3 regions of the Yersinia aldovae 670-83 genome follow, and region 1 is predicted to be linked to each of the others. Evidence: predicted binding sites of a transcription regulator. Region 1 holds the regulator's gene; each other region holds the start of a gene.

Region 1 (2,275 bases):
CGCAAAACGCTGAAACCTCCGTGGATCGCGACGGCAATCACTTTAGCGCGAAGAGCGATAAAGCGTGGCCGGGTGTACAGGGTATCTCTGGTCAGTCATGGAATGAAACCGTCCGTACTGATGAGCAGATGGAATACATGATCTTCCCACGGGTGTTGCCATTGGCTGAGCGTGCCTGGCATCGCGCATCATGGGAGCAGACTTATCAAGCGGGTCGCGAGTATAAAGGTGGCGAAACGCACTGGGTGGATACTAAAGCATTGGACAGTGACTGGCAGCGTTTTGCCAATATCATGGGCCAGCGCGAACTGGCAAAACTGGATAAAGCGGGTGTGTCATATCGCTTGCCGGTTCCGGGAGCGCGGATTGTTACCGGGCTGTTGGAAGCCAATATCTCTCTGCCTGGCTTGATTATCGAGTATTCAACTGATGGTGGTAAGCAGTGGCAGAAGTATGATGTCAACGCGCAGCCTAAGGTCAGTGGTGAGGTGTTGATCCGCTCGACCAGCCCGGATGGCAAACGCAGTAGCCGCGTTGAACCGGTTAAAGTTTGATGCTTTATAAGTGCTGTGTCTGATGTACCTCCTGTTTGATTTATTTGTAGCTCAACGAATTGTCGATTAAATGAAGTTGAGTTGATAGCTTTCCCCCGGCGAGTCCGGGGTTTTTTTTGCGTTAAATTTATGCAGGTCGCAAGGTCTATACCCAAAGTCATTGCAGGTAGGCCGCCAGCGAATAACAAATTGGTTATAAACTATTTTGAACAGCACTTGCGCTGGTTCATAGGATGAATGAGAGTAACTAAGGGAGAAGGGTATAAATAAGAATGACCACCTGACTCCCCACCGAGCTAATCTCGGGTTACATGCGGGAAAGGCGGCCATATTGCGGGTTATATATTTCAGCAGTGCTTAAAAATCTTTATAAGTTAACGCGATAAAACAGCATTATCTTTTGTCGTGAGCTGACTCATTTTCACGGCAATCACCGGATTCACAGTGGCCGTACAGATACAGACTGTGATTGGTCAGTTTGATACCGTGTTGTTTAGCAATTTCACGTTGCAGCGATTCAATCGATTCATTGCTAAATTCGATCACTTTGCCGCAATCCAGACAGATAAGGTGATCATGGTGATGTTGTTGCGTCAGCTCAAAGACTGATTTGCCGCCTTCGAAGTTATGGCGGGTAACAATACCGGCATCATCAAACTGATTCAGCACACGGTAAACCGTTGCCAAACCAATCTCTTCTCCGATATCGATCAGCTTTTTATAAAGATCTTCCGCGCTGACGTGATGGCACGCTGGGTTTTGCAACACTTCCAGAATTTTGAGCCGGGGCAGTGTTACTTTAAGGCCTGCGTTTTTTAAGGCTTTGTTGTTGTCAGTCATGCGGATTCAGTCCTATTACTATCGATTCAAATTAAGGCTGTTCAGCCTATGACATCCGTGGCGCAATATTCTCAATTGCGTCTCATTATAGAACTGCTAGCCCCAAATGAAAACCGTGGTTGTTAACAAAGTTATAATTGCACACTTTGTAAGATTAATCATGCAGTGTGTTGAGGAATGGGGATAACACATCATTCAAGTGTACAGTGGCTACAAATAAAGTTACAAATTTGTAGCCGTTTATTTTCATTTTACACCGATGATGGTGCGGATTTGTGGGCCGCTTAACAGAGCAAATTTACCCGGCAGACATAGCCACACATGTTTGGTGGGCTATTCAGGGCGAAAGAGATTATTTTACGCGAAGCAAGCGTGCTTAAAAGAGGGCGGAAACGCCTGATTGTATATAAAAGATACCATCACAGCGTTTCCGATATACCAAATTAACCGACGATCTCGGCCAAATTCAGTTCTTCACTGATCTGTTTTACCCAAGCGTGAACACGTTCATTGGTCAACTCTGGCTGACGGTCTTCATCGATTGCCAGACCAATAAAGTGGTCGTCATCAGCCAGGCCTTTAGAGGCTTCAAAATGGTAGCCTGCGGTTGGCCAGTGACCGACGATAGCAGCACCACGCGGTTCGATGATATCGCGCACTGTCCCCATCGCATCACAGAAATACTCGGCGTAATCTTCCTGATCACCGCAACCGAACAATGCTACCAGCTTGCCGTTGAAATCGATCTCTTCCAGGGTTGGGAAGAAATCATCCCAGTCACACTGCGCTTCACCGTAATACCAGGTTGGAATACCGATCAGCAGAATATCGAAGCCTTCTAAATCTTCTTTACTGCTTTTGGCAATGTCATGAACCTCAGC
Region 2 (2,275 bases), 1.4 Mb from region 1:
TTGAGCAAACTTTGCTGTAATTCATTGAGGTTCTTCTGTGTTTCAGAGATATTCCAACTTTTACGTACATCGTCTTTATGGGCCACAGCATTCACAAAATTGCTTTGTTGTTGCAGATATTCTTCTACCACATCAGCAATGCTATTGATTGTTTTACGATTATTTTCCGACCAGTCAAGCTCTTCACTTTGAATCAGTAAGGTTTTTATCTTATTGATATATCCTGAGTTTTCCTTGATGTATTTCAAGTCATAGGTGCGTTCATATAGCGCACGGTTATATTTGGCTTGGTTGGCTTCATCATTAATGTTGTAACTCAAGTTGACTTTATAAGCATGTTCTTCAATGACGGAGAAATGATATGCGGTGGTGCCAGCAATGATCCCCACTAACAACAACATCAGGAAAAAGCTTAATCCTAGCTTTTTGCCGACTTTTACGTTTTCAAAGTGACTAAAAACTTTGCTAAATGCTGCCATGTTCTTCTCCGTTATGTGGTGTTTTGCTGCAAATCAATCAGCTTAGGTAAATTGGGGGAGGTCTAGTTATTAGAGGATTTCACGAGATTGGTGGTATGTGGGGCAGCCCTGGCAAGAGCGCTGTTTCAAATCTACATTCATGGGCTTACCTCATGAATGCCAACCGCCTTCTGTATAATCTATCGGCAGAAAATGGTTAAACTTTAGCAATAAAAATGCCAGCAAGTAGCCTTGCTGGCATGTATCTTTTGTACTTGGAGCTATGGGGGTATAGCGGCTTTCGTTACTTAGCCTGAGCGAAACGCGCGGCTGCTTCGTCCCAGTTAACTACATTCCAGAATGCTTTGATGTAGTCTGGGCGGCGGTTTTGGAATTTCAGATAGTAAGCGTGTTCCCACACATCCAGGCCCACAATCGGGAAGCCTGATGCGCCAGAAACCGCTTCACCCATCAGTGGGCTGTCTTGGTTAGCAGTCGAAACAACCGCCAGTTTGCCGTCGTCTTTCAGTACCAGCCAGGCCCAGCCTGAACCGAAACGCGTTGCCGCAGCTTGTTCAAATTTTTCTTTGAAGCTGTCAACGCTGCCAAAATCGCGCTCGATAGCCGCTTTCAGGTCGCCGGTCAACGTGGTGTCCAGTTTCAGGCCTTTCCAGAACAGGCTGTGGTTAGCGTGGCCGCCAGCATTGTTACGCATAAAGGTGCGTTTTTCAGCAGGGACTTTGTCCAGATCTTTAATCAGATCTTCAACGCTGAATTTAGCCAGCTCAGGGAAGCTCTCCAACACCGTGTTTGCATTATTAACATAAGTTTGGTGGTGTTTGGTGTGATGGATTTCCATCGTCTGCTTATCGAAGTGGGGTTCCAGGGCGTCATAAGCGTAAGGCAGGGATGGCAGTGAGTAACTCATAATCATCGTCTCCGTAGGTGTAGGGCGGCGCAAAAAAGTAAGCACCGCGTAAGCATTCGGATCATTATAGTTAATTAAATGATATTGAAAATGATTATCAATGCCGTACTTATTGTGTGGTCTTTTTATTCACTGACCCGTTGGGGATGGGTATACACCGTTGCTCTACCGGGTTTGCTGAAGCCAACCAGGGTGAGATTACAACGCTCGGCAACTTCAACCGCTAAGGTTGTTGCAGCAGAAACAGCAAATAAAATCTCTGCACCGCACATTGCGGTTTTCTGTACCATCTCATAGCTGGCACGGCTGGAAACCAGCACCGCGCCTTGCTGCCACGGCTGTTTGGCCCGAATCCCCAGCAGTTTATCCAGTGCCACATGGCGGCCCACATCTTCACAGCCACCTAATAACTCACCTTGAGGGGTAATCCAGGCGGCAGCATGGGTACAACCGGTCAGTTGACCCACTGTTTGTACCTGTTTGAGCTGTGCCAGCGCACTATCCAATTGATTCAGGCTATAGGTTTGGGTGAACGGCAGGGGGGCGATTGGGCGGAAGATATCGGCCAGTTGTTCGATGCCGCAGACACCACATCCGGTACGTCCAGCCATCGCCCGACGCCGCTCTTTCAAACCGGCAAACTGCCGGCTGGATAGCTCAATGTTAACTTCTATGCCATTACAACCAGGCGTGACATCAATGGCATAAATATCTTGTGGTGCGCTGATAATGCCTTCTGATAGCGAAAACCCCAGCGCGAAAGCCTCTAAACCCTTAGGAGTCGCCATCATCACCACATGGGAAATACCGTTATAAACCAGAGCGACCGGCACTTCTTCTGCCAGCCAATCCAATTGTGGCTTTGCCATTTGATGGCGCTGTAGCACGT
Region 3 (2,275 bases), 1.2 Mb from region 1:
CCTGACATCACCTGATAGGGCTGTGCAACTGGAAGCGGCTAAGATTTGGAGCTTATGGGAAGGCGAAACGGTTACCTTGCTACCCACTAAAAACGCCTCTTCATTTGGTGAAGAGGCGTTTGCACTGGCCTTTGCCCGCATCGAAAACCACTATTTTACCCATCTTGGTTTTTTAGACAGTGACAACCAGTTGCTGGATAACGTGACGCGTATCCGCCATATTCCTGCGGTCATTATTCATGGTAGATATGATATGGCATGCCAGCCGCAGAATGCCTGGGATCTGGCGCAGGCATGGCCTGAGGCTGAACTGCATATTGTCGAGGGAGCGGGGCACTCTTTTGACGAACCGGGAATTTTGCATCAGTTGATTCTGGCCACCGATAAATTCGCCGGTTAACAACTCATTACCCATTGAGGCGAATATAAGTTCTTACTCCACAGACTCCCCCCGCCAGCCAATCGCTTGCGGGAGGGGGTTATCACTTCACTTTCGGCTCATAGGGCAGACGCGACAGTTTGTGTGATTCACTACGGTAATGAGCTAACCGCAGCAGAAAATATTCACGCAGCTCATCAGGTTGTTCGCGTGCAACCATTTCAGGAATCACCGGCATATTGTAGCGCTCTTTAAATGCTACACCCGAAGCGGCCAGATCAACGTTCATCTTTGCTGTTTCTTCATCAGAAAGTTCTGCCAAATTGTATCCCACGGTTTTCTCCTTTCGGGATCATATGCTATGGCGCAAAAGGTAATGCAGACGGCAGATATTGGCAAGTAGGTTATGTTGCTACCTGCGAGAATAAAGTAATTACCATAAATAGATGATATTAATATTTATCGTATTGATTATCATTGAGTGATTTTTAATTCAAATAAGAATCGTTCTTTTTAGTGTTCATAACTTAATGTAAATAACTAACATAATAATTAACTGTTTTTTATTTTCATAAAAAATCATATTAAACATGACCTTATAGATAATTTATTTTTTTATTAAATATTAATGTGAATAGGGTGTTCTTATTTTGTTTTTAGCTTGGCATAATACACCGAGTTAATCGTTGCTTACCTGCATTATAAAAATAAGGGAATTATTATGTTGAAAACAGAAATGGCAAAAAAGCTCAATGAGCAGCTGAATCTGGAATTTTACTCTGCAAATCTTTATCTACAAATGAGCGCCTGGTGCAGCGACAAAGGTTTTGAAGGTGCTGCGGCATTTTTAAAAGAGCATTCTCAAGAAGAGATGCAGCATATGCAGCGTTTGTTTGAATACCTTAGTGGAACTGGCTCCATGCCTGTGCTGGGTACCATCACCGCACCGCCAATCGATTTCGCATCGCTGGCTGATGTATTTGAACTGACGTATGAGCATGAACAACGCATTACGACTAAAATTAATGAGTTAGCGCATGTGGCTATGACCACTCACGACTACTCTACATTCAACTTCCTGCAATGGTATGTGTCTGAACAACATGAAGAAGAAAAACTGTTCAAATCTATTCTGGATAAATTGGCGTTGGTAGGAAATAGCGGTAATGCGTTATTCTTTGTCGATAAAGACTTGAAAACAATGGCGGCTCAGAGCCACAGTCAGGCTTAATCGCTCCCCTGGCCGTCGCCTTAAAAAGTTACCCGCCGCAGTGTCCAGCCCCCAAATCACGGGATCAGGAACTGCGGTTTTTTTGTTGTATAGTGACGGCATTTAATTTCGTGTGGTTACCTATCTTGTTGTTTTCGTGCTAATAGCATGTGGTTTAGCTTGGGTTTCTCGACTTCCCAAGGTTAAATCGTTATCATTTGCAATAACGGCGTAAGTAATTTGATTTATTGCTTATATTTCAATCGTCGTTCAGAATTTGGCGCTTTATTTTGTGTGCTATCTCACAGGTAGTACAATTGACTGGAAGTGATAGGGGTTCACGCTGCCAATATAAGATATGGTTGGTAGTAGATTGATTCTTCTCCCCATCTATTAAGGGATACCATGACTGTTTCTAAAGTACGGTTTATTCGCAAAATACGTTCTTCCTGCCGTATGCTTTCGGCATTAATTGTATTATTCGTTGGTCTTTCCAGCCAGCAAGCTTTGGCTCATGCACACTTGAAAGTCGAGTCTCCCGCTGCCGATACCACTATAAATGCGGCTCCAGAGGCACTGACTCTGGCTTTCTCTGAAGGTATAGAACTGAATTTTAGCGGTGTTAAAGTCATTGGCCCTGATAACCATGTGGTAAAAACCGGTGAGCTAAAATTAGATCCAGCGAA

What was found. Region 1 encodes Fur, which represses iron uptake genes when iron is present. Its sites were predicted from a motif close to ATAATAATGAGAACNACTATCAA; they were not measured.
Positions count from the first base shown of each region.
Region 2: the regulator Fur is predicted to act here: its motif matches at 1,465-1,487, upstream of sodA (superoxide dismutase [Mn]).
Region 3: the regulator Fur is predicted to act here: its motif matches at 877-899, upstream of ftnA (non-heme ferritin).

Region 1 covers NZ_CP009781.1:4,133,832-4,136,106, forward strand. The annotation lists gene AT01_RS18585 (beta-N-acetylhexosaminidase) at 1-554, shown strand, start outside; gene fur (ferric iron uptake transcriptional regulator) at 948-1,394, opposite strand; gene fldA (flavodoxin FldA) at 1,838-2,275, opposite strand, start outside.
Region 2 covers NZ_CP009781.1:2,762,180-2,764,454, forward strand. The annotation lists gene AT01_RS12575 (methyl-accepting chemotaxis protein) at 1-479, opposite strand, end outside; gene sodA (superoxide dismutase [Mn]) at 763-1,386, opposite strand; gene fdhD (formate dehydrogenase accessory sulfurtransferase FdhD) at 1,512-2,275, opposite strand, start outside.
Region 3 covers NZ_CP009781.1:826,906-829,180, reverse strand. The annotation lists gene pip (prolyl aminopeptidase) at 1-400, shown strand, start outside; gene AT01_RS03900 (DNA polymerase III subunit theta) at 483-713, opposite strand; gene ftnA (non-heme ferritin) at 1,101-1,610, shown strand; gene yobA (CopC domain-containing protein YobA) at 1,995-2,275, shown strand, end outside.